DNA from 2 places in the Brevibacterium zhoupengii genome. Region 1 is predicted to be linked to the other one. Evidence: predicted binding sites of a transcription regulator. Region 1 holds the regulator's gene; the other holds the start of a gene.
What was found. Region 1 encodes HspR, which represses chaperone genes until heat shock. Its sites were predicted from a motif close to AAGTTGAGTCNNNNNGACTCAACTT; they were not measured.
Positions count from the first base shown of each region.

Region 2: a site for HspR is predicted at 4,630-4,654, ahead of clpB (ATP-dependent chaperone ClpB). Genes of this name have one in related genera too.

Region 1 covers NZ_CP088298.1:3,833,595-3,849,143, reverse strand. The annotation lists gene LQ788_RS17460 (FadR/GntR family transcriptional regulator) at 1-312, opposite strand, end outside; gene LQ788_RS17455 (L-lactate permease) at 528-2,219, shown strand; gene LQ788_RS17450 (alpha-hydroxy acid oxidase) at 2,331-3,599, shown strand; gene LQ788_RS17445 (ABC transporter permease) at 3,721-4,488, opposite strand; gene LQ788_RS17440 (ABC transporter permease) at 4,490-5,242, opposite strand; gene LQ788_RS17435 (ABC transporter ATP-binding protein) at 5,239-6,147, opposite strand; gene LQ788_RS17430 (response regulator) at 6,268-6,963, opposite strand; gene LQ788_RS17425 (sensor histidine kinase) at 6,960-8,180, opposite strand; gene LQ788_RS17420 (MFS transporter) at 8,218-9,606, opposite strand; gene dnaK (molecular chaperone DnaK) at 10,000-11,865, shown strand; gene LQ788_RS17410 (nucleotide exchange factor GrpE) at 11,865-12,584, shown strand; gene LQ788_RS17405 (DnaJ C-terminal domain-containing protein) at 12,730-13,749, shown strand; gene LQ788_RS17400 (heat shock protein transcriptional repressor HspR) at 13,764-14,201, shown strand; gene LQ788_RS17395 (hypothetical protein) at 14,315-15,549, opposite strand, start outside.
Region 2 covers NZ_CP088298.1:4,003,971-4,019,519, reverse strand. The annotation lists gene LQ788_RS18150 (DUF5819 family protein) at 1-490, shown strand, start outside; gene LQ788_RS18145 (HTTM domain-containing protein) at 480-1,616, shown strand; gene clpB (ATP-dependent chaperone ClpB) at 1,954-4,554, opposite strand; gene LQ788_RS18135 (Na+/H+ antiporter) at 4,690-6,333, opposite strand; gene LQ788_RS18130 (enoyl-CoA hydratase) at 6,425-7,204, shown strand; gene LQ788_RS18125 (NAD-dependent epimerase/dehydratase family protein) at 7,282-8,214, shown strand; gene LQ788_RS18120 (SDR family oxidoreductase) at 8,298-9,110, opposite strand; gene LQ788_RS18115 (FAD-binding dehydrogenase) at 9,107-10,840, opposite strand; gene pheA (prephenate dehydratase) at 10,947-11,885, opposite strand; gene LQ788_RS18105 (glycosyltransferase family 2 protein) at 11,882-12,691, opposite strand; gene LQ788_RS18100 (DUF5926 family protein) at 12,767-13,645, opposite strand; gene LQ788_RS18095 (GTP pyrophosphokinase) at 13,703-14,620, opposite strand; gene LQ788_RS18090 (helix-turn-helix transcriptional regulator) at 14,772-15,549, opposite strand, start outside.

The DNA of each region.
Region 1 (15,549 bases):
CATGGAGGCGATGAAGGTGCCCGCGGACTTGCCGGAGCCGACGTTTGAGACGACGACGCCGAGGGACTCCATGACGCGCAGTGCCTCACGCACGGCCGCGCGACTGACCTGAAGCTTCGCGGCAAGGTCTCGTTCCGAGGGGAGCGGATCGCCGACGGTGAGGTAACCGGAGGTGATCTGCTCCTCGATCGCATTGATGACGAGTTCATGGGTGCTCGACCGAGAAACCGCCTTCCATTCCGGTTCCTGGGGCGCCTTGGAGGCGTGACCGGCGGCGATGCCGTCGCTCGAGCGGACTGAATCACTGGGCATGAGTACTCACTTTTCGCACCTCGCCATCATCCCATGAGTAGGACCCTGCCTCATCGGGAGTAAATCCTTGACCTGGATCACATTCAGTCCTACACTCACTTTAGTGGTCTGACCACACAAAGGACATACTGAAACCCATCGAGTATGCATGTTCGGGCGCGTTCAACGTCGAAACGCAGACGCTGTAGTCGAGCACCGACCGTGCAGGAGAAAACATGTACACTCCTGAAATCGCCCCACTTGCAGACAGCCTCCTGTGGTCATCGCTGGTTGCGCTGCTGCCGCTGTTGACCATCTTCGTCACCCTCGGGTTCTTGAAATGGAAGGCCCACTGGGCCGGACTGGCGGCCGTCATCGTCGCCCTGATCGTCGCCATCTTCGTCTACGGAATGCCCGTCGGACTGGCGGGGCTCTCAGCCAGCCAGGGATTCGCCTTCGGGCTGTTCCCGATCATGTGGATCGTCATCACCGCCATCTGGCTCTACGAACTGACGGTGAAGTCAGGACACTTCGAAGACCTCAGGTTGGTCATCAACGTCATCTCCGATGATCCTCGTGTGCAGGCGATCCTGGTCGCCTTCTGCTTCGGCGGACTGCTCGAGGCCCTTGCCGGATTCGGTGCCCCGGTTGCCATCACCGGCGTCATGCTCATCGCAGTCGGCTTCACCGCTATGCGTGCAGCAGTCGTCGTGCTGGTGGCCAACACCGCTCCGGTCGCCTTCGGTGCCATCGCCATCCCGATCATCACCGCCGGCAATCTCACCGGGATCGACTACAAGGAGATCGGTGCCATGGTCGGTCACCAGACTCCATTGCTGGCTGCCCTGGTGCCGCTGTTCCTCATCTTCCTCGTCGATGGCAAGCGAGGCCTGCGTCAGCTGTGGCCACTCGCTCTGGTCGTCGGAATCGTGTTCGGCGCAGCACAGTTCGTCTCCGCGAATTATCTCTCGGTTGAAATGACCGACATCGTCGCCTCGCTCATGGGCCTCGCTGCTGCCGTGGTCATGCTCCAGTTCTGGAAGCCAGTCGGCGGCCAGGACGCTCTGGACAAGATGGCCGACGAGCGCAGTCGGGAGAAGGCCAGCGCGCCCGATGCTGGTGGAGCCGCCGCAGCCGTGACGACCTCGGTGGACACGAAGGGAGCACCTCTGACCGGTAAGCGCGTCTTCATGGCGCTCTTCCCCTACCTCATCGTCATCATCATCTTCTCCGGTGCCAAGCTGGTCCCAGTCATCGACAAATGGTTGGCCAGCACCGATGTCAAGATTCCTTGGCCGGGACTGGACGGGAACATTATGACCGCTGCCGGAGAGCTGTCGACGAGCACGGTCTACAACTTCCAATGGTTGTCATCACCGGGCACGATGCTGCTGGTCTCAGGCATCATCGTCTCCATCGTGTACAAGATGACCGTCAAGGACGCAGTCCAGGTCTTCGTCGACAATGTCGCCAAAATGCGATTCTCCATTCTCACTGTCGGACTTGTCCTGGCACTGGCCTACGTCATGAACCTGTCGGGCCAGACGATCACAATCGGCACCTGGATCGCCGGGACCGGGGCACTGTTCGCCTTCCTCTCACCCATCCTCGGCTGGCTCGGCACAGCAGTGACCGGTTCCGACACCAGCGCCAACGCACTATTCGCGACGCTGCAGCAGACGGCCGCGACGAAGGCCGGAATCGATCCCGTTCTGTTGGTGGCTGCCAACAGCTCCGGTGGAGTCGTGGGCAAGATGATCAGCCCGCAGAACCTCACCATCGCGGCCACCGCGGTCGGCCTTCTCGGCCAGGAGTCCTCGATCTTCCGCCGCGTCATCTGGTGGTCGCTGGGCATGCTCGTCGTCATGTGTCTGCTCGTCGGACTGCAGTCGACCGTCCTGTCCTGGATGGTTCCCGGCGGAGCGTGAGGCCCCGCGAACTGAAGTCCGAAGCTCCGCAAGCTGAAGCCCGCGAACTGAAGACTGAACACTGAAATCACGAAGCTGAAAAAACGAACTGAAGAGAAAGAGGCAGTGACCATGGTCAAGAGACAGTTGCCCAATCCGTCCGAGATCTTCGAACTGATGAAGTTCAAGAAGTTCGAGCTCAACTCCCGGAAACGTCGCCTCGATGCTGCATTGACGATCGAAGACCTGCGTCAGATCGCCAAGCGGCGCACACCGGCTGCTGCGTTCGACTATACCGATGGCGCGGCCGAAGGTGAGATCTCGATGGAGCGCTCGGTGCAGTCCTTCCAGGACGTCGAGTTCCACCCGTCCATCCTCAACGATGTCTCGCAGGTCGATACGTCGACTCAGATCCTCGGCGGCAGTTCGGCGATGCCCTTCGGCATCGCGCCGACCGGGTTCACCCGGCTGATGCAGACCGAAGGTGAGATCGCCGGAGCCTCCGCAGCCGGTGCTGCTGGGATTCCGTTCACCTTGTCCACTCTCGGAACGACCTCGATCGAGGACGTGAAGAAGGTCAACCCAGAAGGCCGGAACTGGTTCCAGCTCTATGTGATGCGCGAGCGGGAAATCTCCTATGGCCTCGTCGAGCGGGCCGCCGCAGCAGGGTACGACACTCTCTTCTTCACGGTTGACACCCCGATCGCAGGTGCCCGTCTGCGGGACAGCCGCAACGGCTTCTCCATCCCTCCGCAGCTCTCGCCTAAGACCGTTCTCAACGCGATTCCCAGGCCCTGGTGGTGGTGGGACTTCCTGACCACAGAGACGCTGCAGTTCGCTTCCCTGTCCGAGACCGGCGGAACAGTGGGCGAACTGCTCAACTCGGCCATGGACCCGTCGATCGACTTCGACGATCTCGCCACGATCCGCAAAATGTGGCCAGGCAAGCTCGCCATCAAGGGCGTCCAGACCGTCGCCGATGCCAGGAAGCTTGCCGACCTCGGCGTCGACGCCATTGTGCTGTCGAACCACGGCGGGCGCCAGCTCGACCGCGCCCCGGTTCCCTTCGAGCTGCTGCCCTCGGTGGCCAAGGAAGTCGGTCAGGATCTTGAGGTCATCGTCGACACGGGTATCCGCAATGGTGCCGACATCGTCGCCTCCATGGCCTTGGGTGCGGACTTCACGCTCATCGGCCGTGCCTATCTCTACGGACTCATGGCCGGTGGTCGGGAAGGCGTCGATCGCACGATCGCGATCCTCAGCGAACAGGTCGAGCGGACGATGAAGCTGCTTCAGGTCTCGAACGTCGCCGAGCTCAACCCGAGTCATGTGACCCAACTGCGCCGGTTCAGCCGGGACGGTCAATTGGACGTCGCGGAGACGGATACGAAGTCCGAGTGACTGTTGTCTGAGTCGGCAGCGGTCTTCGCATTGAAGGCCGCTGCCGACTCATCTGGCAGAGGCTCTGCCCGAGGCGCATCAGAGGAATGCTCCCTGTGCCGACTAACCGCCGAGGTGGGCCTCAGACACGTGTGTCCACGCGGTTGAGCGCGAACGTCGAGACAACCATGATGAGGAACGTCGACAGCGCCGAAACCGCGATGACCAGGCTCGCACTTGCTAATGAGACCGACGCAGCATCGAACGAGGTGTTGTCTCCACCGACCAGCGATGTGCCGAGCTGAGTGGCATATGTTGCCAGCGCATACGGAGACACAACAGCACCTGTGGACCCGACCAGCAGGGCAACTGTCGAGATGCCGGTCGCTGCCAGCGCGATCGCCACAGGGGCCGCGAACGAACGGATGAACATCGACAGTCCCGACTGAATCGCTGCGATCGGCACACAGGCGATGATGACGAGAATGCTGCTGAGAAAGTACTCCCACGGCAAGAACCTTGGCAACCCGAATACGATCGTGCCGAAGACGATGACGGTGAGAAGCAAGGCCACCTGCATGATTCCGGCTAAGACAGCCACCACACCGGCCTTGCCGACCACGATGCACCAGGTTGGTGAGGCGCCGGACATGAGCGCGTTCCAATTGCCGTTGCGGTGCTCGACCCGCCACACCAGAGCCGCCAGGATGGCGATGCCGACCGGCAGCAGAGCCATGCCGTAGAAGCCGATCGACCGGATCCATAGCGTGTGCCACCCCTCCGACGCCCCCTGCTCGGTGCTGAGTGTGCCGATGGCACCGGAGGCGACGGCAATGAGGGGAAGGAGAACCACGACCGGCCAACTCAGGGAGCGTCGCAACTTCATGAACTCAGTGTGCAGGTGTCTCATCTCAAGCCTCCTGTCGATCGAAGCGGGCGGTGATGAGAGTGAACGCAACGGTGACGACCACTGCCTGGCCGAGGACGGGGAGGCGGGGGATGTCGAGATAGACGAGGTCGGTACCGACATAGTCCGCTGCGCGCGCCAGTTCGTAGTAGCCCCACGGTGTGATGAGCTGCAACAATCCGGGCAGCGCCGGAGCGAAGACGGCGATGAATACACCGAGCACAGCAACGCCTAAGCACACGATCTGGTTTTCGACCGTCGCCGACAGCACAATCTGGAACGCGAGCACGCAGAGGTTGATCGTCACGGCCGCACAGGTGAAGACAAGCCAGTGCTCGCCGGGAAACGGTGACGTAATGCCGATGCTCAACCCCATCCCGATGAGAAGGAGACTCTGCAGCACCGTGGCCGCTGTGACGATGAGTCCCAGCGAGGCGAACTTTGCCCGGCACAGTGAGCCCGGTGTCTCACAGGCTGTCGACGACAGCAGCCAGCCGTTGCCCGCGTGCTCGATGTCGACCAGCCTGCTGGCGAGGACGGCGATGATGAGCGGCGAGATGAGGCTGACCGAGAGCCCGAGGCCGGCGAGCAGTAACTTCCAGCCGAGACCTTCGGGGTCATCGAGGTGCCCGAGCATACCCGAGGCGAGGCCGCGAAAGGCCGTCATCCCTGCGATTCCCAGCGGCATGACCATAGCAATCGGAGCGATCCACAGGTGCCGCATCTTCGCGAATTCATTGCCGATGATGCTTCTCATAACCCTGCCCCTGCTGTCAGGCTCTTGAAGATGTCCTCGAGCGACTGCTCGTCCCTGCGGACCTCGAAGATATCGATGTTGGCTTCGACCAGGCTCGAAACGACTCTTGCTGTCGCCTCCTCGCCGAGGTTGGTGATCCTGAGCATTGCATCGTGCAGTACAGGATGTTGCTGAAGCCCCTCCACCGCAGCTCGGGCATCAGCGGGGTTCGAGCAGCGGATGAGGACATCAGGTGTCGACTCCGCCAATAGCTGTTGCCGTGAACCTTGGAAGATCATCCGGCCATCGGAAACGATGCCTAGGACGGTTGCGGTTTTGTCGATCTCGCCGAGAAGGTGACTAGATACCATGACCGTCACACCGGCCTCGGCGAGGGTGCGGAGAAGATCTCTGATCTCCTCGATCCCGGCCGGGTCGAGGCCGTTGGTCGGTTCGTCAAGGATGAGGACCCTCGGCGCTCTGGCCAGGGCCATTGCGATACCGAGGCGCTGCTTCATACCCAGGGAGTAGTCGCGGACGCGCTTGGACATCTGCCTGCGGAGGTGGACGGTGTCGACGGCCCAATCGATCTGGTGCGGCGGGAGGTCGAGGAGTCGACCCACCATTTGCATGTTCTCCTGGCCAGTGAGGTGGGCATATCCGGGCGGAGACTCGATGAGGGAACCGATCTGGCCGAGCAGGCTGCGTCTGGTCTGTCGAGTCATCGGTCTGCCGAGGATGCGGACCTCGCCGGCCGTCGGGCGCACGAGTGAGAGCAGCATCTTCATCGTCGTCGACTTGCCGGAGCCGTTGGGACCGAGGAAGCCGTAGACGCAGCCTTCGGGGACGCGGAGGTTGAGATCGGCCACGGCAGTGCGGGATCCGTAGCGCTTTGTCAGCTGGTCAGTAGTGATTGCTGTTTCCATGCCTTCAAGCCTCGTCAATCATGGCGGGCGGCACATCGGTCGCAGGACAGAGATCTCCGAATGCGTGGGGCTCACCTCTCTGCCCTCAGACAGAGGACAGCAGCAGTTGAACAGGCGAGCTCAACGGTTGTCGGCGCGGACCATCCCCGAGGTGAAGGCGGTGACGACGATCTGGACCCGGTCTCGCAGGCCGAGTTTCGTCAGGATGTTGCTGATGTGGGTCTTGACGGTGCCCTCGGTGAGGACGAACTCCTCGGCGATCTCAGAATTCGACAGACCCCTGGCGACGAGCCTGACGACCTCGACCTCTCGAGGAGTGAGAACTGGGAGCGCAGTGGTGCCGGCTTGCGCAGCTTCTGCTGCAGGATTCTGAGATTGGTCTGTCGGCGAGGCGGGTACGGAGAAGCGTTCGAGGAGTCGACGAGTGGCACTGGGGGCGACGACAGCATCGCCGGCGTGGACATGGCGGATCGCCGAGGTCAGCTCGGCAGTACCCGCGTCCTTGAGGAGGAAACCATTGGCGCCCGCACGAAGCGCGTCATAGACGTACTCGTCGAGGTCGAAGGTGGTAAGGATGAGAACCTTGGGCGCGTTCGCCTCGGCGCGGATGAGGCGAGTGGCCTCCACACCATCCATCCGTGACATCCGCACATCCATCACGACGACATCGACCATGTTGTCTCGGGCGAAGGCGACCGCAGTGTCACCGTCCTCGGCCTCGCCGACGACGCTGAGATCGGGGTCGGTGTCGAGAACCATGGCGAAGCCTCGGCGCACCATCTCCTGGTCATCGACGAGCAGAATGCGAATCGTCAAGAGTCTTCTCCGATAGGGAATCGGGCGTGGACTTCGAATCCGTTCGGATCGAGAGGGCCGGTCTCAAGTATGCCGCCGTAGGCGCTGACGCGTTCGCGCATTCCCGTCAAGCCGTGGCCTCCTCGGTCTCGGTTGGGGCCCCGACCGTCGTCGCCGATACGAATGTCGATGGTCGTATCTGTCTGCTCGAGGACCACCCTGACTTTCTGCACCGAGGTTCCGGCATGCTTGCGGATGTTCGTCAGCGCCTCCTGGACCGTTCGGTAGACGGTGAGGCTCAGCCCTTCGGGCAAACTGTCATGCTTGCCACGGTGCTCGAAATTGAGGGGGAGCCCCACTGCTCGTGACTCATTGATGAGTTGATCGAGCTGCTCGATGCCCGGCAGGGGAGCGTGCTTCGCCTGATCATCGGAACGGAGAACATCGAGCATGCTGCGCATTTCCGTCATCGCAGAACGTCCGGTGTCCCGGACATCCTCCATGGCACGTTTGGCCTGGGCCGGATTCGACTCCGTGGTCGAGGCCGCACCATCGGCAAGAACCGTGACGACGCTGAGACTGTGGGAGACGACGTCGTGGATCTCCCGGGCGATGCGCGCCCGCTCCTCGGCCGCGGCGATCTGCTTCTGCGTCTCTGCCTCCCGCGCAAGCTGCCGTGTCTGCTCACGCAGACTCTCGAGGTGCGCCCTCCGGATTCTCACGAGGGCACCCCACGTGCCTGCCCACATGACGAGGACGATGAGAACCCCGATCTCACCGAGGTTGAGGTATCCCGCTTGCCGCAGTCCCGAAGTGGCGCTGAGAGTGAGGAGGACGACGGCCAGTGTGGCGGGGACGGACACGACCCACCGGTAACGGGACGAGAGGTTGTAGAGCGCCAGGACGAGCATGACATCGGCGACGAGCGGTCCGATGCCCGATGCTGACTGAACGACGGTGACGGCAAAGATAGTGAGGAAGATCGGGAGTGGATGTCGGCGTCTGAGCAGGTAGGGAGCGCAGAGACCGACGGAGAACACGAGTCCTGTGCCGATCCACAGGTGGCCCGGGACTGACGAGAACTGGATCGGCAGGTTGTAGAGAAAGATCGCAGCGATGACGAGGACATCGATGAACAGTGCATGACGGCCAGGCCATGAGCCGACGGGGGCAGGAGTCGAGGTGGAGTGTCCGCGCTGTTCGTGGCGCGGCTCCGAGAAGCTCCGTCCGATCTCCATCGCCTCCATCCTAACGACAGTTCCTGCGCGCACAGCACTACCGCCGTCGACCAGGGATCCAAAACAAGACAGCTGCCAGGGCCGCTGCAGCGACGCCGAGCCAGAAGGTCGCGACGAACCCACCTGGGCTCGGCGCCGCGAATCCGGCCGAGGACTCAAGCTGCACCGCCAGCACCATGCCAGTGATTGTCGCCCCCGAACTCGTTCCCACACTGCGCATCAAAGCGTTGACTCCGATCGCGGAACTGGTCATCGAGTAGGGCACCTCGGCCATGACGAGAGTGGGGATGGCGGCGTATCCCATCGCGACTCCGGCCAGAGCGAACACGCTGGCGACGACGATATGCCACACCTCAGCGTGCCAGACCACTGAGATGAGGTATCCGACCATGGAGGTCACCGCGCCCACAACTGCAGTCACACGTGCACCGTAACGATCGGTGATGGTCGCGGCGAGAGGAGCAACGGCCATCATCGCCAGGGAAGCAGGCACCAAGGCCATGCTCGCCCACAGGACGCTCAGGCCCAAGCCGGCTTCAGTGCGCGTCGGCAACTCGAGAATCTGCAGGAACGATACCTCTTGGACGAAGAGAGCGAAGCCGAAGGCGATCGAACCTAGACTCACCATGAGCAACGGCAGCTTCGACATGATGCGCAGATCAATGAGCGGGTCACGAGTACGCAGTTCATGGACTCCCCAGACGACGAGGAGCACGACCCCTGACCCGCTCAAACCCAGGGTCGCAGCTGATGCCCATCCCCACACCGGGCCTTGGGAGATCGCAACCAGAATCCCGCTCAGGCCGGCAGAGAGCATCAGAGCCCCACACCAGTCGAATCGTTGCCGAAGGCGAGTGGTGCTGGGGACGACGAAGACCACCGCGATGAGAATGAGGGCGCCGAGAGCCGCAGTCGTCCAGAAGAGCAGCTTCCAATCCCCGATCTCAGCGATCCAGGCAGCCAACGGCAGACCGATCGCGCCGCCGAATCCCATGCTCGAACTGATGAGGCTGATGCCTGCAATGCGGATTTTGCCGTTGTCGACGAGACCCATGATCGAAATGCCGACAGCAGTGGCTCCCATGCTCACCCCTTGGAGCCCTCGACCGACGAGCAGCCACAAAAGGTCGCTCGAAATCGCGGCGATAAGGGAGCCCACCGTCATCATCGCCAGCAGAGCGATCATGACGGTGCGCATGCCGAATATATCCGCCAGGCGTCCGGAGATCGGGGTGGTGACGGCCGCGACCAGCAGCGAGATGGTCAGGACCCATGCAGTGGAGCTGCGCGGTGCATCGATGAGATCGGGTAGATGGTTCTGGATGGGAACGACGAGTGTCTGCATGAAAGCCGTGCTCGTAGCAGCACCGACCAATACGACCACGAGCACCCAGGGGCGCCTAATGAGGAAGCCGCTATCAGCCACTGCTGTCCTCCCCTGTGCTCTTCTCACCGTCATTTGATCATCGCATAAGCCGCTGAGCCGCTGAGCCGCTGAGCCGCTGAGCTGGGAGGTGCCGACGGTGACGATCGCGCCAGCTCGAACGCATCACAGCGCCTCGCCGAAAAACTTTTTCTCCCCCGCGGAATAAACCCTCGCTCCGCAAAGTTGAGTCTAGTGTACGCAACTTTAGTGATGCCGAGCTTGACTGCTCGGACCACGGAGATAATACTTGAGTGCAGTTGGCTCAATGTGTGCGGTCGAGTGGGACCATTGCAAGTCCCCGCGACAGGAAATGTCGTGGAAGCCGCGCGGTGGGACCGCCCGATCGCACACATTCGAGTCGAGATTACTCACGATATGTAAGGAGAGAACGTTATGGCACGTGCAGTTGGAATCGACCTCGGAACCACGAACTCCGTCGTCACAGTCCTCGAAGGCGGCGACCCTAAGGTCATCGCGAACGCGGAAGGCGGTCGCACGACCCCATCCGTCGTTGCTGTCAACAAGAACGGCGACTCCCTGGTCGGCGAAATTGCCAAGCGCCAGGCCGTCACGAACATCAAGAACACCGTCGCTTCGGTCAAGCGCCACATGGGCACCGACTGGTCCACAGAGATCGGCGGCAAGAAGATGTCGGCCCCTGAGGTTTCGGCTCGCATCCTGCAGAAGCTCAAGCACGACGCTGAGGAATACCTGCAGGAAGACGTGACCGACGCAGTCATCACCGTTCCCGCGTACTTCAACGACGCCGAGCGTCAGGCCACGAAGGATGCCGGTGAGATCGCAGGACTCAAGGTCTCGCGCATCATCAACGAGCCGACCGCTGCAGCTCTGGCCTACGGCCTCGAACGCGGCAAGGAAGACGAGACCATTCTGGTCTTCGACCTCGGTGGCGGTACCTTCGACGTCTCCCTGCTGGAAGTCGGCAAGGACGAAGACGACTTCTCCACGATTCAGGTCCGTGCGACCTCGGGCGACAACCGCCTCGGTGGCGACGACTGGGATCAGCGCATCGTCGACTGGCTCGTCGGTGAGGTCAAGAACGGATACGGCGTTGACCTGAGCAAGGACGCGACCGCAATCCAGCGTCTGAAGGAAGCTTCGGAGCAGGCCAAGAAGGAACTCTCCTCGGCCACCAGCACCAACATCTCGCTGCAGTACCTGTCGATGAGCGAGAACGGACCCATCCACCTGGATGAGACCCTGACCCGCGCGAAGTTCGAGGACCTGACCAAGGACCTCCTCGAGCGCACCAAGGCTCCGTTCCACGCAGTCATGAAGGACGCAGGCGTGTCCGTCTCCGAGATCGACCACGTCGTCCTCGTCGGCGGTTCGACCCGTATGCCCGGCGTCTCCGCCGTCGTCACCGAACTCACCGGAGGCAAGGAGCCCAACAAGGGCGTCAACCCCGATGAGGTCGTCGCGATCGGCGCAGCCGTGCAGGCCGGTGTCCTCGTGGGCGAACGCAAGGACGTTCTGCTTATCGATGTCACCCCGCTCTCGCTCGGACTCGAGACCAAGGGCGGCGTGATGACCAAGCTCATCGAGCGCAACACCCCGATCCCGACCAAGCGTTCGGAGACCTTCACCACAGCTGAGGACAACCAGCCCTCCGTGTCGATCCAGGTCTTCCAGGGTGAGCGTGAGTTCACTCGCGACAACAAGAACCTGGGCACCTTCGAGCTGACCGGCATCGCACCGGCTCCCCGCGGCGTGCCGCAGATCGAGGTCGCCTTCGACATCGACGCCAACGGCATCGTGCACGTGTCGGCCACCGACAAGGGCACTGGCACCGAACAGTCGATGACGATCACCGGCGGTTCCGCACTGCCGAAGGAAGACATCGACCGCATGGTCAAGGAAGCCGAAGAGCACGCAGACGAGGACAAAAAGCGCCGTGAGGCCGCTGACACTCGCAACAATGCGGAGAACCTCGCCTACCAGACCGAGAAGCTCATCACCGACAACGAGGACAAGCTGCCCGAAGAGGTCAAGACCGAGATCAACTCGGACGTTGAGGCTCTCAAGGAAGCGCTCAAGGGTGAAGACGACGATGCAGTGAAGACTGCCTACGACAAGCTCGTCGAGAACCAGCAGAAGATCGGTGAAGCCATCTACAGCCAGCAGGGTGGTGCCGAAGGCGCCGCTGGTGAAGAGGCCGCAGCCGGTGCTGATGCAAGCGCTGACGACGACGTCGTCGACGCTGAGGTTGTCGACGAAGAGGACGAGGAGAAGAAGTAATGACTGCCGAGGGCAACGATCCGTCGTCCGAGGAGCCAGGCTTCACCTTCAGCGACAAGCGCCGGATTGATCCGGACACCGGCGAACTACGCCCAGAGGCCGACGCAACGTCGGCCTCGGCGGAGGCTGGCGAAGCCGATGTCGCTAACGACGCCACCGGTGCCGCAGGCGCCGAGGACGTCCAGGGCGCCGAAGATGATCTGGCGGATGCCAGTGACCTCGGCGTCGACATCCCGGCCGACGCTTCGACGTTGAACGACACCGAGGCTGCTCAGGGCGAAGAGGCTGCCGAACCCGCACCGGGAACTGAGGCCGCAGCGCACCTGGCCGACCTCAAGCGCATCAACGCCGAGTACGCCGCCTACCGGATGCGGGCCGATCGCGAACGCGAGCGGGCTGCGACCGGTGGAACGATCAAGGCCGTCGAAGCCCTGATCCCAGTACTCGACGAAGTGCGACTGGCGCAGGAGAACGGCGACGTCACGGGGCCTTTCGAAACCCACGTGAAGAAGCTGGTCGACTCGCTGAACAAGGTCGGCGTCGAGCAGTACGGTGAAGTCGGCGACGAGTTCGATCCGCGACTGCACGAGGCACTCATGCAGCAGCCATCGGACGACGTCGAGACTCCGACCGTCTTCCTGGTCATGCAGCCGGGCTATCGCATGGGTGAGCGCATCATCCGTGCGGCACGCGTCGGCGTGCAGCAGCCGGAAGACTGAGAACCACACCCTCGCCGAGGTGGTCCCACCAACGTGGAACCACCTCGGCGGCGGTCCGGATCACCCGGGATGACAATCCCGGGGTTGCGGATTGTGAGGAGACAATTGAATACACTGATGAAGAAGACACGGAAGGAGGTGCCAGGTGAATACCGGTCCTCAGAATGATTGGTTCGAAAAGGACTTCTACAAGACCCTCGGCGTCTCCAAAGATGCTTCCGATGCAGAGATCAAGAAGGCCTACCGCAAGCTGGCACGCAAGTACCACCCGGACGCCAACCCCGGTGACACCAAGGCTGAAGACAAGTTCAAGGAGCTCGGCCAGGCGCATCAGGTGCTGTCCGACAAGGAATCCCGCGCCCAATATGACCAGGTCCGCGCCATGGGCGGCGGAGCCAGGTTCACCGGTTCCGGTGGTCCCGCAGGTGGAGCCAGCGGCGGATTCGACGACGTATTCTCCGACCTCTTCGGCGGAGGCGGACGGACACGCAGCCGTTCGCCCTACGGCGGAGGCGGGGGAGACGTGCCTCCGGACCTCGCTGACCTCCTCAACGGCTTCGGCGGAGGAGGCTACGGTGGCGGCGGTTTCGGCGGCGGCTATTCGCCTCCGACCAAAGGCGGGGACATCAAGTCCAGCACCACCCTGTCGTTCACGGAGGCCATCAACGGTGCCTCAGTGAAGCTGAATATGCCAGGCGGAAAGCCCCTGACCGTGCGCACGCCGATCGGCGTCAAAGACGGACAGAAGATTCGGCTGGCAGGCAAGGGCAAGACCAGCCCCAACGGCGGCGAGGCCGGTGACGTGATCCTGACGATCAAGGTCAAGCCTCACCCCGTCTTCACCCGTGACGGCGACAACCTGCGGATGGATCTGCCTGTGAGCTTCGACGAAGCCGCACTCGGCGCCGAGGTCAAGGTGCCGACGCTGGATGGAATGCCGGTGACGATGAAGATCGCCCCGGGCACACCATCGGGTCGGACCATGCGGCTGCGCGGCAAGGGTGTGAAATCGAAGAAGGGCACCGGCGACCTGCTGGTGACCGCGGAGATCGTTGTCCCGCAGAACCTGTCGAAGGACGCCAAGGAAGCGGTCGAATCGTTCCGATCGGCGACCGAGAACGAGGACCCGCGCGACGGTCTGCTCGACAAAGCCAGGGCCAGTTGAGGTGGTGAAGCGTGATGCACATATCGACCAGTGCAGCGGTATACGTCATTTCGGTGGCGGCGGACCTCGCAGGAATGCACCCGCAGACGCTGCGGCAGTATGACCGTCTGGGTCTCGTCACCCCCGAGCGCACGGCCGGCAGAGGCCGGCGGTACTCGGGGCGAGACATCGCCAAACTCCGGCTGATTCAGCAGCTCTCTCAGGACGAGGGCGTGAACCTCGTGGGCATCAAGAAGATCATCGACCTGCAGAACCAGGTCGATGCGCTCAAGTCTAGGAACGAGGAGCTGGAGACCGAAGTCAGGTCTCGGATGTCAGCGAAGGAACGCGAAGCTCGTGTTTTCGCAGCCGGCACCGCCGGTGACGTCGTCTCGATTTCGCGTGGCAGGCGGCCCCAGGGCCGCCCCGAGCCGGGTGCGATGGTTCTCTACAACAGGTTCAGACGCCGTTGAGCTGACTTCCTGCAGCCCTCAATCTGGAACGAACAAGGACGAAGGGGACGAATCCGATTGGATTCGCCCCCTTCGTCATGCCCGGATGCTGTCTACGGGTTCAGACCTTAAGATCAGATCGCTGAAGGATCCTCGACGGCCTTCTTGCGACGCATGGTCATGGTGACCGCGGCTCCACCGATGAGGAGGAGAGCAGCTCCGCCGACGAGGCCGGTCAGTTCGGTACCGGTGCGAGGCAGGTCGCCGCCACCGTTTCCGTTGCCGTCATCATCGCCGCCGTTGCCGCCGTCTGCGTTGCCGCCGTTTTCATTGCCATCTTCGTTTCCGTCGCTGCCGCCGGCGTTGGCGTCATCGCTGACGGTGAAGGCTCCGGTGAGCTCTTCGTCGCCGCAGGTGACGGTGACGTCGTAGTCGCCGAGGTAGGCCGATGGGTCATTGGCAGAGGTGCCGTAGACGTTGACGGAGGCATTGCCCTCGTCGTCGGCCTTGACGGTGTTGTCGTAGGCGGTGACGTTCGAGTTGCCCTTGGGGGTGACGAGGTAGTGAACGTCCGAGCCTGGCTCGCAGTTCTCGACTGCCAGGGTGACACCCTTGTTCTCCACGACGAAGTCGGCAGCGTCGATGGTCTCAGGCGAGATGGTCAGCTTGGCGTCAGCCGCTGGAGTGGTGGGCTTGGGCTCTTCGGTCTCGTCTTCGGCGACGGCGAACTGTGCGTAGTTCGAGACCTCTTCGGTCTCTGTGTCGACTGCGGACACCGAGTAGTCGCCTGCTTCCAGGCCGCCTTCGGGTGCCTTGACGGTGGTGCTGATCTTTCCGTCCGCGTCGGCCTTGACCTCTTCCTGGAAGAAGGGCGACTGAGTGTCATTGCCCAGCACGGTCACGGCGCTGTCAGGGGTGAAGCCCTCACCGGTGACCTTGAGGCCGTCCTTTTCGAAGTCTGAGACGGAGATCTTCTCAGTGTTGAGAGAGACCTTCGGGTCGACCGCGGGTGCTTCTGGCTCTTCGGCGTCATCGTCGATGACCTCGACCTGCGAGGCGATCTCTTCGGTCTCTTCGCCACGCTTGATGGTGATCGTGAAGTTGAGTGTGCCCGGATCGATAGCAGCAGGGTCACCGGTGACGTTGTGGATGGTGAACTCGACGGAGTCACCTTCAGCCGTTACCTCTTCGCCGGTGAGGTTGTCCGAGACTACGTCTCCGGCTTCGAGACCAGTGACGGTGACGGTGAAGCCCGGGTCGAGGAGATCGGTCTGTGTGAGCTCTTTCGGTGAAACTGTCACCGAAGCTTCGATGGCCTGAGGCTCGGCGTCCTTGGGATCATCCGACTCGGCTTTGCTCTGCTGGACGT
Region 2 (15,549 bases), 170 kb from region 1:
CACCGATGTCGAACTCGACCATTCGACCTACAAGCTCTTCCCACCGCGTTCGGCCGGTCTGGGCGTCGGAGTCGCCTCCGATATCAAGGGATCGTGGGAGGATCTTCCCAATGATCAGAAGGCTATCGTCAAGCTCGACTACTTCAAAGGTGATGACTCGGTCGACCGGCTGACGACGAAGTTGAACGAGTATGACGACCCCGACGATGCTGTGAGCGGATATCTCGAGAGCGAGCACCTGGCCACGGCGTATGCGACACAGGTGGCCAAAGCCATCTGGGGTGAGGACGTCCAGCGCGTCCAGTACCAGGCGGCGCGGCAGAACGTGGTGCCGTTTGCCAAGCGCAATGACGATGATGCCGAACGACCGAACATCCAGCCGGTGCCGGTCGGTTGGCGAGCACTGGTGAGTGAGCCGCACCAGTCCGATGAGGAGTTCGCGAAGTACTTCTGTGCCTCCGACAAAGTGAGGTGTGCAAGTGAGCAGTGACAGGAACATCCAGGTCAAGGGTGACGAGCCCGAGGTCGACTCCCAGCCTCAGACGGAGGCAAAGGCGCAGGAGACGGCGACGCAGGCAGATTCGAAAGAGAACATTCCGCTCGCCTCCCGTGTCTTAGGCAGCATTTCACGCGGATGGAACTGGCTGGAGGAGATGCTCACCGGGCGTTACCACGCCACATATGGTCTCGCGGTGACCCGTATCCTCATCGGCCTGACCGGTCTGGGCCTGCTGCTGACGAACTTCAATGCCCGGCACTATACCTTCGGCGTGGGCAGCGCCTGGAACGGTGAGATCGCTGAACCCAAGAGCGACTTCCCCAACATCTGGCTGTTCTCGCTCTTCCACCGTGCGGTGACCAACCCTGCCTTGTTCACCACCATGATGATCGGTCTGGCGATCCTCGCCGTCGTCATCATCCTGGGATGGCGGACGCGCATCGTCCTGCCCTTCTACCTCGTCCTGTGGGTGAGCTTCATCGAGCTCAACGACGGTGCCGGGGATCAGGGCGACAACGCGTATCGCATGTTCATGATCGCGATGCTCTTCGCCGACACCACCCGACGGTGGTCATTGGATGCCAGGCGCAAGAGAAAGCAGAACCCAGCCTTCCCCGACACCGATGGCGGCAGCTATCGCTGGGTTCTGATCATGGCCAACAACTTGGCGATCGTCGTCCTGGCCTTCCAGGTCTGTGCGATCTACATGTCGGGTGGTCTCTACAAGGCAGGCGGTGCCGCCTGGCAGCACGGGTTCGCGGTGTACAACCCGCTGCATACTCAGCAGTTTGGTACCTGGCCGGTGCTCTCAGACCTGCTCACCGCCTGGGGGCCGATGGTCGTGGCCATCTCCTGGGGTTCGGTGCTCTTCCAGTGCGCCTTCCCCTTCATGCTGTTCAACAGGTACACGCGAATCATCGGCCTCTTGGGCATTCTGTCCTTTCACTTGGGAATCGCCCTGCTGATGGGACTGCCCTGGTTCTCGCTGACGATGATCGCCGTCGACGCCATCTTCATCCGCGACCGCAGCTTCGAAAAGCTCCACAGGTCCGTGAGCCGCTGGTGGAAGTCGACGAGCGACGGCCTGGAACGGTCGAAAGCGAAGTCCTCGCGCTGAGGGCGAAGTAGGCGTTGCGCTGACCGCGTAAGCCTCGCTTCGCGGACTCAGGGGACTCCACGGACTCAACGGACGCAGGGGGCGCAGGGGACGCTGCGGACTCAGCGGAAAGGGCCCCATCGAAGTTTCAGAGCTCGACTTTGAAGCAGAGCTCTGAAACTTCGATGGGGCCCTCACTGCTCGGCCGCGTGCTGGTGCTCCCAAGGGGCGGACCGGAGACGACTCAGGTTAGGGAACAGTACACCGGTTGCAACCCATGTACTGTTCCCTAACCTGAACATCCTCACCGACTGCGCAGCGCATCGCCGACTATGCGGCGCCAGCATTACCCGGCGCCTTACCGCTTCGGGCGCAGCTCCAGTCCCTTGGACTCTGGGTCCTCGGGCAGGCCGATGACGATGTCGTCTCCGTCGGCCACGTCGCCGGAGAGCAGCGCGCGGGCCAGCTTGTCACCGATCTCGCGCTGGACCAGCCTGCGCAGCGGCCGGGCACCGAACGCGGGATCGTAGCCCTCGAGTGCAAGCCAGTCTTCGGCGGCATCCGTGACCTCGAGAGTGATCCGGCGTTCGGTCAGACGAGACGCCAGACGCTGGATCTGCAGATCGACGATCGAGGACAGTTCCTCGGTGCTCAGCGCATCGAAGAGAACGATGTCGTCGAGGCGGTTGAGGAACTCGGGCTTGAAGGTCGAATGCACGACGCCGAGCACCGCATCCTTCTGCTCCTGCGTGCTCAGGGACCTATCGACGAGGAACTGCGAGCCGAGGTTCGACGTCAGGATGAGGATCGTGTTCCGGAAGTCGACCGTGCGGCCCTGACCGTCGGTGAGGCGACCGTCGTCGAGGACCTGCAGCAGGATGTCGAAGACACTCGGGTGTGCCTTCTCCACCTCGTCGAGGAGGACGACGGAGTAGGGGCGACGGCGCACAGCCTCGGTGAGCTGACCGCCCTCGTCATAGCCCACGTAGCCCGGAGGAGCACCGACGAGACGGGACACCGTGTGCTTCTCCCCGTACTCGCTCATGTCGATGCGGATCAGGGCCTTCTCATCGTCGAAGAGGAAGTCGGCCAGAGACTTCGCCAGCTCCGTCTTGCCCACGCCCGTGGGTCCGAGGAACAGGAACGAGCCCGTCGGACGATCAGGGTCGGCGATGCCGGCACGCGAACGCCGGATCGCATCCGAGACCGCGGTGACAGCGTTCTTCTGACCGATGAGACGCTTGCCCAGCACATCTTCGGCGCCCAGCAGCTTCTCGATCTCACCCTGGAGCAGGCGTCCCGCGGGGATGCCGGTCCACGACGAGACCACCTCGGCGATGTCATTGCTCGAGACCCGATCACTGACCATCGGGTCGGTCTCGGTCTCAGCGTTGGCCTCCTCCGCCTCAGCGATATCGATCTCCTTCTGCACCGCGGGGATCTCCCCGTAGAGCAGACGTGAGGCGGTCTCCAAGTCCGTGTCGCGCTGGGCCTTATCAGCCTGGGAACGCAGCTCATCGAGCTTCGTCTTCAGCTCACCGACACGGTTGAGTCCGGCCCGCTGGGATTCCCAGGTGGCCTCGAGGCCGTGCAGCTCCTCTTCCCGATCGGCAAGATCGGCCCGCAGGGCGCCGAGGCGTTCGATCGAAGCCGTGTCCGTTTCCTTGGACAGGGCCATGTCCTCCATCTTCAGCCGATCCACCGCGCGGCGGAGCTCATCGATCTCGACGGGAGCCGAGTCGATCTCCATGCGAAGACGGGACGCGGCCTCGTCGACGAGGTCGATGGCCTTATCCGGAAGCTGGCGCCCGGTGATGTAGCGATTGGACATGGTGGCCGCAGCGACCAGGGCTCCGTCGTTGATCGAGACCTTGTGGTGGGCCTCGTAGCGTTCCTTGAGGCCACGCAGGATCGCGACCGTGTCCTCGACGCTGGGCTCACCGACGTAGACCTGCTGGAACCTGCGTTCCAGAGCCGGGTCCTTCTCGATGTTCTCCCGGTACTCGTCGAGAGTGGTGGCGCCGACGAGGCGCAGTTCACCGCGGGCGAGCATCGGTTTGAGCATGTTGCCGGCATCCATCGCCGAGTCACCGGTGGCGCCGGCACCGACGACGGTGTGGAGCTCATCGATGAATGTGATGATCTGACCGTCGGCGTTCTTGATCTCTTCGAGGACGGCCTTGAACCGCTCCTCGAATTCGCCGCGGTACTTCGCTCCGGCGACCATCGCCGAGAGGTCCAGGCTGATCAGGGTCTTGTTGCGCAGGGATTCAGGCACGTCTCCGGCCACGATCCGCTGGGCCAGTCCCTCGACGACGGCAGTTTTGCCGACGCCTGGTTCGCCGATGAGGACCGGGTTGTTCTTCGTCCTCCGGGAAAGGACCTGGATGACCCGTCGGATCTCCTTGTCGCGGCCGATGACTGGGTCGAGTTTGGCCTCACGCGCGGTGGCTGTGAGGTCGACACCGTACTTCTCCAGCGACTGCATCGTGTCCTCGGGATTTTCCGAGGTGACCTTCTTGCCTCCGCGCAGCTCGGGCAGGGCAGCCAGCAGCGCATCGCGTCCGGCGCCGTTGTTTCGCAGGGCTTCGCCTGCCCCGTCCTTGCCTGCGGCGGCCGCGAGCAGCAGGTGCTCCGTGGACACGAACTGGTCGCCGAGGCTCGTCATCTCCTCCTGCGCGAGATTCATCATCTCGAGTCCGGAGCGCGAGAGTCCCGGCTGGGCGACGGTCTGCCCGCTGACGGTGGGGAAGCCGTCGATGGTCGAACGGACAGCGGCGAGCACGGTCCGGGGGTCCGCGCCGACCTTGGTCACCAGGTTCGATGCCAGTGAGTTCGGCTGATCCAGCAGTGCTGCGACCACGTGGGCGGGTTCGACCTGGTTGTTCCGCCTGGCCACGACGTCATTGATCGCGGACTGCAGCGTCTCGCGTGATTTGGTTGTCATCTGTGCGTCCATGCGCATCTCCTTCACAAGTGTTCTTCGCAGCTGTTCCGTGAACAGTCATTGCTCTCGAAGAGTTCAACACCGACAAAGTTGAGTCTATTCCACTCAACTTTAGAAAAACCCGAGAATCTGCCTCACCTCAGCAGCTCACCGCAGAAGCACGGATTGGAGGTCGAAGCGGCGCAGCACTCTATCGGCGATCTCCGGATCGGTGCCGCGTTCGCGTCGGGCCTTGAGCACTTCCGTGCGGGCCGACTGCAGCGCCCTGGTCTGCACCTTGGCCATGACCTCACGGTTCTCCTTCAGCGCTGTCGCCTGCTCGGAGCTGGCCTGGTCGTCCGAGGTTCCCAGCAGCTCTGCATACAGGCCCTTGAACCGAGCACGCAGCGGCTCGGCCACCTCGTCGGGCAGGGTGGGGTCGTTCTTGATCTGGTGGAGGGCCGCTTTGTAGGCCCGCGCGGCGATCTCCTTCGTCGCCTGACGTTCCTTCTCCGCTTCGTCGTCGATGCCTAAGACGTTGACGATGGTGGGGAAGGTGAGGCCGGCAAGCACCAGCGTCACGAGCAGGATCACCGCGGCGGTGACGAGGATGTAGGAACGACCGGGGAACGGTTCGCCGGTGTCTGTGGTTGCCGGGATCGACAGGGCTAGGGCGATCGTGGCCAAACCGCGCATACCGCCCCAGGTCATCAGTGTGGCATCCCTGATGTTCAGCGGTGCGGCATCCGGGTCCTCCTCTCTGCGCTTGTTCTCCAGCACGGTGCCGATGAGCAGCCAGCCGAACCTCACGGCGATGACGATGAGCGCGATGCCCAACCCCACGAGGACGGCCTTGCCCAGGTCGGCATGCTCGGATTCGACGACCATCCGCAGATCGAGGCCGATGAGGCCGAAGGCGATGCCGGTGATGAGCATTTCCAGGACCTGCCACGTCGAGGCCTGGGTGACACGTTCCGCGGAGTTTCCTTCGACGTCGCGCCTGCGCACCTCGAGCGCGGCCACGACGACGGCGATGACTCCGCTGGCATGGAAATGTTCGGCGATGAGGTAGACGCCGAAGGGCAGCATGAGCATGAGGGAGGAGCGGGCGATCGTATGGTCGATCTTCTCCATCACCCACCACACGACGAACACGACGATGAGGCCGACGGCGATGGCGATGATCGCGGAGATGAGGAAGGACAGGGCCAGCTGCCCGAAGTCCACCTCGGTGCCGGACATGGCCGCCGCCATCGCCGTCTGGAAGATGACGAGGGAGGCGGCATCGTTGAACAGCCCCTCGCTCTGCAGGGTCGACATGATCCGCCGAGGTATCGATACGGTTCCTGCGACCGCATCGACGGCGACGGGGTCGGGCGGGGCGAGCATGGCTCCCAGCGCAATCGCGGCCGCGATCGTGATCCCGGGGATGAGAAGGACCGCGGTCCCGGCCACGGCAGCCACCGTCACCCCGACGAGCGCGACCGCCATGCCCAGGATCGTACGCCAGCGGATGGCGAAGAGAGCCCAGGAGGTCTTCTGTGCGGCGGCGAACAGAAGAGGAGGCAGGAACAGAGGCAAGATGAGTTCGGGTTCGATGGTGATCTCGGCGAACGTGGGAATGAACGCGCCGGCGATGCCGATGACGACCATGAGAGCCGGCCAGGGGAGACGCAGCTTCTGGCCCAGGCCCACGACGACGCTGGTCGCGGCACCGAATCCGATGATCATCAGCAGAGTCGTCATGCTCGTCTCCTCGATATGGGTGGCATCGCTGCACACCGGTTCAACGGCATCGATGTCAGGAAACATCGTCTCCCTGAGGGGCGCCCGGTAAGGATTCAGAATGAAATCCACATCAGGTTTCCGCGACGGACCAACGATATTTTGGCAGAATACCCTTATGTCTGACTCAATTGTATTCTCCCTGGCGAAGGACGCAGTCGCGACGATTTCGATCAACGAGCCTCAGACTCGGAACGCACTGTCGCGCTCGGTGATGCAAGATCTCATCGACACCCTCGCCGAGGTGGGTCAGCGCACCGATGTCCGCGCAGTGATCCTGTCCACTGCAGGACACGTCTTCAGTTCCGGCCATGATCTCAAGGAGATTCGCGGGGCCAAGCTGGAATCGCAGCAGGAGACCTTCGCGGTCTGCTCCGAACTCATGCAGCTGATCCAGTCGATCCCACAGCCGGTCATCGCGCAGGTCCAAGGTGTGGCGACAGCCGCCGGGTGCCAGCTCGTCGCCAGCTGCGACCTGGCGGTCGCGGCTGCGTCGGCTCGGTTCGCCACCCCGGGGGTGAAGATCGGCCTGTTCTGCTCCACGCCTATGGTGGCCCTGACCCGGGCAGTGCCGGCGAAGACGGCGATGCGGATGCTGCTGACCGGAGACTTCCTCAGTGCGGGCGACGCACTGGCGTTCGGTCTGGTCTCCGATGTCGTCGCCGATGAGGAGCTGGAGGCATCGACCATGGAGTTGGCGCGGAAAGTCGCGTCAGCCTCGTCGGCTACAGTGGCAATAGGCAAAGCAGCGTTCTACGAACAGCGTGATCTGCCTCTGGCAGAGGCCTACGAGCACATGTCGGAGGTGATGGCGCACAACGCCGTCGCACCCGATGCGCAGGAGGGGATCGACGCATTTCTGGGCAGGAGAGAGCCTCAGTGGCAGCATCGGGACTGACAGTGTGATTTCCTATGACAGTGTGCTCGTTCGGATCGACCGGATGAGATGCTTCAGATGATGATGGAGGATCAGACGTGGCGGTAATCGTGACCGGAGCCAGCGGCTTCATCGGTGGCGCAATCGCCCGTGCCCTGGCGAACAGGGATGAGACGGTCTATGCCGTGGGGCGACGCGATCCCGAGATCCCCGGCGTGAATTTCCAAGCATGGGACCTCACCGAACCTGCGTCCGAAGCGGTGAAATCCCTGGCGTCGAAGGCCACGGCGGTCTTCCACTGCGCGGGCATCGCTGCCGTCAATGCCGATGACGATGCGCTCTACAACGTGAAGGTCACGGGAACCCGGAACGTGCTCGACGCATTCGCGAAGGCGCGAATCGTGCACATCTCCTCGACGACCGTCTATTCCACGAACGCACCCCATGCGGACCTATGGGAAGAGGCCGGACCCAAGGACCCCAACGACTTCCATGACGCCTACTCGCGGACGCATGCTCTGGCCGAGCAGCTGGTGATGCGAATCCGTCCCGATGCGGCCATCCTTCGACCCGCCGCGGTCTACGGTCCTGGTGAGACGATGCTTATGCCGTATCTCAGCCAATTGGCGAAGAAGGGAGTCCTGCGACTTCCCGGCGGCGGCAGGCAGAAGATCACCCTGACCCACATCGACAACCTGGTGCGAGCGGCAATCGCCTGCGTCGACGTGCCTTCGGCCTCGGGCCCATTCAACATCGGCGATCCGACTCCGTACAAGCTCAAGGATGCCGTCTCCACTCACTTCGCTCGTATGGAGTACGAGCCTGTCGTCATTGATGCGATCGCGAAGGACAAGGCGCTCTTCGCCGCGAAACTGGGTTTGAAGGTCAAGACGTTCTTCAAGCGGGGCAACCGGGCGGAGCTGTTCCTCGTCGAGTACCTCCAGCACGACCGGACATACAATCTCACGCGTCAGCAGCGAGTGCTCGGAATCTCCACCACGCAGTTCCTTCTGCCCTCACGTTTCCAGTAACCTCTCAGTCGGTCAGCCACACATCAGCACAGCCGCGCGGTCCGCGCCACTGTGCAGCTCAGCGACGCGAGATCACCCGGAACTCACCGCTTGAGTCCGTGCTGGGCCGCGACGATCCGTGACATCACTGTGCAGGGGAGTGCCCGTTTGAGTAGGAACGGCAGCGGCGCCCTGCTGCCTACGGCATAGAATTCGCGGGGCCTGGCCGTCTCGATGGCCGTGATGATGGTCGTGGCCACGGTCTCGGCAGAGATCCCGCCTCGTTCATTGGCATCGAGATGCTCAAGCATCGTCCTCACATCCTCGGTGTAGACAGAACCCGGGGAGAGGTACTTCGTCCGCCGGCCGCCGATCCCGGTGGCGATGGACCCGGGTTCGACGACACTGAGCCAGACGCCGAACGGCGAGAGCTCCTGACGCGCGGCAGTGGCGAATCCGCGCAGGGCCGCCTTGGACGCAACATAGGAGCTGCGATGAGCCAGGGGGAAGCTGGCGAGCATGGAACCGACCATGATGATCCGGCCGCGCCCACGCTGGCGCATGCCGGGCAGGACGAGCTGGCTCAGGCGCACCGGCCCGAAGACATTGGTGCGAAACAGGCGGTCGATGGCCTCGGAGGGCAGCTCCTCGAAGGGCCCCGACTGACTCTCACCGGCATTGTTGACGAGCACGTCGACGGTGCCAAGCTCGGCGCCCAGCGCCTCGATGCTGTCGGGATCGGCGAGGTCCAATTGAAGATAGCGCACCCCGGAGATCCGCTCGGACGGTGGAATCCGCTCGGGGTCTCGACTCGTGGTCAGCACCGTGCAACCACGGTGCGCCAACTTCCTCACCAGTGCGGCTCCGATTCCGGACGTGCCACCGGTGATGAGCACCGTGAGATTCGTGTTCGTCATGGCCTTCTCTCCGCTCCCAAGCTTCCCGCGAGGGCACGTCCGGCGCGCATTCCGGAGAAGATGCACCCGCCCAGGAAAGTTCCCTCAAGTGCGTTGTAGCCGTGCATTCCTCCGCCGCCGAATCCCGTGACCTCACCCGCGGCATAGAGACCGGGGATCGGTGTGCCGTCTGCTCCGATGACCTGGGCGTCGAGGTTCGTCTCCAGCCCGCCCAGGGTCTTGCGGGAGAGCAGGCTCAGGCGCACCGCGATGAGTGGACCGTGGGCCGGGTCGAGGATCTTGTGCGGTTTCTGCACCCGCACGATCTTGTCGCCGAGGTAGTTCCTGGCATTGTGGATGGCTTGGACCTGCGCGTCCTTCGAGAACGAATGGTCCATCTGCCGGTCGCGTTCGACGATCTGGTCGACGAGGTGGTCATGATCGATGACGGGACCGCGAGACCGCTCATTCATCCCGGCGACCAGCTCTTCGGTGGTGTCGGCAACGACGAAGTCGGGGCCGAATTTCTTGAAGGCTTCGACCGGGCCAGGCGCATCGGAGGAGCGGGCCCGGTCCAAGGTCAGGCGCCAGTCTTTCTTCGTGATGTCGGGATTCTGCTCCGAGCCTGAGAGCGCGAACTCCTTGCGGATGATCGACTCGTTGAGCACGAACCACGAATAGTCGTGACCGGTCGAGAGAATGGTCTTCATGGTCCGGTTGGTGTCGAAGCCGGGGTAGTTCGGTGCGGGGAACCGGTTGCCCTCAGCGTCGAACCACAGTGACGAGGGACCAGGAATGATGCGGATCCCGTGGTTGGGCCACACGGGGTTCCAGTTCTCGATGCCCTCGGTATAGGCCCAGATCCGATCCCGATTGATCAGGCTCGCACCCGCCTCCTCGGCGATGGCCAGCATGCGTCCGTCGACATGGGCGGGGACTCCGGCGAGCATCGTCTGGGGGAATTCGCCGAGTCGTTCGACCGGCCAGAACTTGCGCATGAGTTCGAAGTTGTGGCCGACGCCGCCGCTGGTGACGACGACCGCAGGGGCGCGGAGTTCGAAGTCACCGAGCTCCTCGCGGTTCGACTCGACCCCGCGGCCGGTGTGGCTGGGGGCCAGTCTCCGCCCGCGGACCCCGACGACCGAGGCGCCATCGCCATCGCCATCGCCGCTGCCGCTGCCTTCGACGATGAGCTCATCGACACGGTGCCGGAAACCCATGGTGACAAGCCCCGCGGCTTCGGCCCTTTCCACGGGTTCGCGGAAGACCCGGACCACCTCGGGGCCGGTGCCCCAGGTGAGGTGGAACCTCGGCACGGAGTTGCCGTGCTCGGAGGCACCGGACCCGCCTCGCTCTGCCCAGCCGACGATCGGTGTCAGGCGCAGCCCCAGGTCATGGAGGTAGCGGCGCTTGTCCCCGGCGGCGAACTCAAGATACGACTCGGCCCACTGCCGCGGCCAATGATCGTCTTCCCGGTCGAAGCCCGCCGAGGTGGCCCAATCCTGGCGTGCCAGGTCGAGGGAGTCGTGGACGCCGAGTCGGCGCTGCTCAGGGGAATCGACGAGGAAAAGCCCACCGAGGGACCAGAAGGCCTGACCGCCGAGGTTGGCCCGGTTCTCCTGGTCGAGGATGAGCACCCTCTTCCCGGCGAGGCTGAGCTCATGGGCGGCGACAAGCCCCGCGAGGCCTGCCCCGACGACGATGGCGTCATAAGCCTCATCAGGGGCGGCGTTCGGAGAGGTGTTTCCCATGGGCGACTCCTTCGTCGATGTGTGAGCCTGGCGACCCCAAGCATACTCAGACTACTGTCCTCCGAGCCCTCCAGGTCACTCAGCTATGACGGCAGGTATACGGTGCTCAGCCGCCCAGTGTCGAATCCAGCCAGGCAGCGGCGGCGGAAAACGAATCGTCCGTGGTCGTCGGGTCGAGGGGCACACCGGTCTCCACCGCACTGGGGTAGCTGCCGAGGAATCTCAGGTTCCTGGTCACACGGTGGACTCCCTGCAGCGCATCGGCCATCCGGGCCTCGTGCACATGGCCCAGCAGGTCGATCGAGAACTGGTAGAGCCCGAGTCCGTCACCGGTGGGTCGGGATTCGATGCGTGACATGTTCACCCCGCGACTGGAGAACTGTTCGAGCATCTCCAACAGCGCACCCGCACGATCGGAGCGCAGTGAGGCCACGATGGTGGTCTTGTCAGATCCCGTTGGTGCCGGAATGGTGCCGGGACGAGTGACGACGACGAACCGGGTCTCGGCGTCCTGACGTTCTCCGATGTCGTTGGCCAGGACTTCAAGTCCGTAGCGTTCAGCCGCCAGGGCCGGGCACACGGCCGCCACATGGTCGGCGGCGTCGTTGGCCAGATCTCGTGCGGCCGCGGCCGTCGACGAGGTCGGCAGGTAGACGGCATCGGGGAAGTTCGCAGCCATGAACGTCCTCACCTGTGCCTCACCGTGCGGGTGGGATCCGAACGAGGTCAGCGTGCTGGGATCGGTCCCCGGCTTCACCGCCAGGACGAAGCGAACGGGCACCACCACCTCGGCGATGATCTGCAGCTGACCATGATCGGTCAGGGCATCGATCGTGGCCGGCACGCCGCCTTCGATGGAGTTCTCGATCGGCACGACAGCTGCCAGGCAGTCACCGTCGAGGACTGCCTCGAGAGCCGCGGCCCCGTTGCGCATGGGCTGGGTCGATGCGTTCGAGCGCAGGCCGTGGGAGTCGAGATACTGCAGGAGTGCTGCCTCGGTGAACGTGGCTTCTGGGCCCAGGTAGGCGTAGCGCTCTGCGCTCACTGAGAGTTCTCCTTCTCGGTACTCGGCGATGTGCTGTTCGACTTCTTGGCGCGCAGTCTGCGTACGAAGATCGCCCGGGCGACGTCGCGGTATTGGGCGGCGCGGTGCAGCTGCGCCTTGAGGTCCTTGCCCGTGACCCGGTGGTGGAGATCGCATTCGACCTCTTCGACGCGCAGGCCGGCAGTGACGACATCGATGGTCATAGCCGTTTCGACGCCCCATCCGGCAGCGAAGGGAAGCGCCGTGTCGAAGGCCTCACGGCTCAGGCAGCGCATTCCCGACAGCGGCTGGGTCGCGTCGAATCCGCTGAGCTCAGCGATGCCCTTCTTCGCGAGACCGACGACGAAGCCGAACCCGCCGCCCTTGCGTTTCTGTGCCGGCAGGATCGCGATCGTCATATCGGCCTCGCCAGCGAGGACAGGTGCGGCCAGCGGTGCTGTGTTGAGAGCTGAATCCTCCAGGTCGCCGTCGATGAAGAGGAGGGCGCGATGTTCCGGGTGCTGGTCGGGATCCGAATCGGAGATCTCACGATTGCGGATGGCAAACGCACCGGTCATCATGGCCGCGGCCTTGCCTTTGTTCTTCCGGTGGGTGACCACCTCGGCGCCAGCCCTGCGGGCGCGGACACCGGTGTCATCACTCGAACCGTCATCGACGACCATGACGATATCGACGCCGGGGATCTGCTTGGCGCTTCTCACGGTCGCTGCGATCCGGTCGGCTTCGTTCATCGCAGGGATGATGGCGGCGATCGCGCGGGGTGCCGTCTCCGACGACGGACCTGGGGTGTTCGACTGTTCAGGCATGGGAACTCTTCTCCTGTCCGCCTCACACACCGGCGAGCTCGGGTCGACGCTCGCTGGTGGTCGTGGCGACGGAACTCAGTGGATGGTCAGCTGGCGAGCGACGATGCCTGAACGCGCACGGCGTGCCTCGGTGGTCAGAGACTCACCCGAGTTCATGGTCGTCTCAAGGCGTTTGCCGAACTCCGCAATGGGTTCCTCGATGTCGTCGACCTGTGTGCCGAATTCGAGTTCCCAGACGGGCACGATGATTCCGTGCGCACGGAAATATCCCAGGAAGGTGCCTGGACCGCCGAGGTCGTTGCGCCCATCGACCTGCAGGCTCGCGAGAGCGTCGACGATCGCGTCCTCACCCTCGGGGCGTGCCCAACGGACGTAGGTGCGGCCCGACATCTCGGTCCAGTAGGCGGACTTCACCGAGGCGAGCTTCTCCGTGGGCGAGATGGAATCATTGGCCTGCTCGAGTGCCGCAGCGACATCGGAGTCCGTCTCGGCCTCGGGCAGCTTCCAATACTCGAATGTCTCGAGCACGCGGATGTCGAAAGTGTGGTCGGTGTCGAGGATGTCCTGCAACCGCGGTCCCTGACCGGGTTCGGTGGTCGCTTCGACGGTGGTGCCCGGCTCCGAATCGACTGCGGCCAGAATGCCGTGGGCGACATCGCGAGAAGCATCGGTCGAGGACACCGGCACCTGCATGCCGGCCAGGATCTCACCGTCTTCACGGTGCCAGGCCTGCCATGCGGCGGGCAGCAGGGAGGTGATGGTGATCTCGTGACCACCGAAATCCTCTTTCAGCTTCGCCGAGGCGGTCGCCGCCGGCACCAGCTCACGCAGGCAGATGAGGTCCGCCTCGAACGGCAGGCCCTCGAACGGACGTGCAACGAAGGCCGTGGCCTCTGCACGTGCCAAACGTTTGGCAATGACATCTTCTTTGGAACGCTTCGACTTCTTACCCATGGAAGACAAGTCTAGACGGTCTGGCGAATCGGAATGCATCCCGTTCGCCGGGGTGTTTCAGTGCTGCCCAGCGACCGGGATGAAGTAGCGCGTTGTGTTCGACTCGTCCATCGTCACCTGCAGTTTGTCACCTGGGGTCGGGAACGCCGAGTGTTCGGGATTCTCCGGCGTCAGACCCAGATTCTCCAGGCGGATGATCCCGTGCCGACCGACCTCGTCGGCGGCGAGGACATAGGAATGGTTGAGCTCGCGGATGGTGACCTCGATCGAGGGGACCTCCGCTGCGGCATCGATATTCGTCACCGTCCGAGGTGGTGAGGCGTTGCCCATTCCCAGGTAGGCACCGACATCATCGGCGATATAGCCGGCAACCACATCGGCCTGGGCCAGGAGTCCGGAGAGGACGACGGAGAGCCGCTCCTGCTGGGCATCTGATTTCAGTGCCTGACCCGGTTTGAACAGATGCTCCTCGGCGAGCACACACCACGCATCCTGCATGATCGTGCGCAGCTGCAGCTCGACGAGCACCGAGGGCTCGGCGTCGAAGGGAACTTCGATGATGAGATGGCGCCCGCGGTATCCGGAGGGCTTGGGCTGGGCGGAGTAGTCCCGCACCTCGGCGATGGAGAGGTTTGAGCTGTCATTGCTGTCGGTGAGCAGATCCCACAGTGCCGTCTGCTCCCGCTCGGTGCGGCACACGGCCCGGGCACCGACGACATCGATGACCTGATTCTCGACCTCGACTGCCTCATGGATCTCGTCATTGGCGTCGGCGAGCTTGCGGCGCAGCTTCTCCCCGGCTCGGAGCCGGTCCTTGATCCGTCCACGGCCGACGGTGACTCGATCGCCTGACAACAGCGCTGAGCCCGAGCATGCGGCCTCGACCCAATCGTTGACCGTCTCCAGGGCGGCCCTCCATGTCGACTCGCGCCTGTCGTAGGCTTCGTCGACCAGTTCGCGGACTGTTGCTGACATCCTCGTCACCTTCCTAGCTCCTGATTCAACTTCACCAGAAGACGGGGTGGATGTCCATGCTTTCCGCGCGAATGAGACGAGCTTTCCTCCGTGAGGTCGTCACGGGCGCCTCGGCGGACTGTTCAGAGGTCCTGAGATGTGCGCCGCGGACTCAGCGCTCGGTGGGAAGGTATCCGTATTCGTAGCCGCGAGCCAGCGCATCCCTGCGATTGCGGACGCCGAGGCGCGCGTAGAGATTCGACAGTTTGTTCTTCACAGTTCCTTCGACGAGGTGGAGCTCAGCTGCGATCGCGGACACCGATGACTGAGTGTCCAACAGGGCCAGGAGCTGCCTCTGTGAGGGGCTGAGCAATGTGTGACCGTCGCGGATGCGAAGCGTCTCCCCGAGACCCAGCAGCCGATGCCGGACTCGCTCCCCGGCGCCGCGACCGTCCGGTCCGCCGATGGCGCCGTCGGTGGCGCCGTCGGTGGCGCCGGATTCGCTCGCGAAGACCGGAGCGAGCAAGTCCCATTCGGCAGCGCTGGAGCTGCGCTCGATCAACTGATCGCGCAGAGGCTTGGGAACTATCGACACGGGAATGAGGCTGGCCGCGATCCTGCAGTACTCGAGGGCGTCGACGAATGCGGAGTCTGCCTCGACCAACTCTCCCTTGCCCAACAGACTGGCAGCCTGAACCGCACGTGCTGAGGCCCTGGCGTGCAGATCGAGTGACTTCTCAGACAGCACTCTGTTCGCCAGGTGCGCCGCGGTCCCATGCTCCCCGATGGTCAGATGGAGTTGAGCTCTGGCCAGGACGATGTACGGCGACTCGGTCTCGGCGTCGAGCAGGACGTTCTGGGCGAGGTGAGTCTGGCCCTGAGCCAGATGGAGGCAGACCAGCATGAGCTGGAGAGTGTCGAGCAGGAGTCCGTCAGCCGGCAGGGATGAG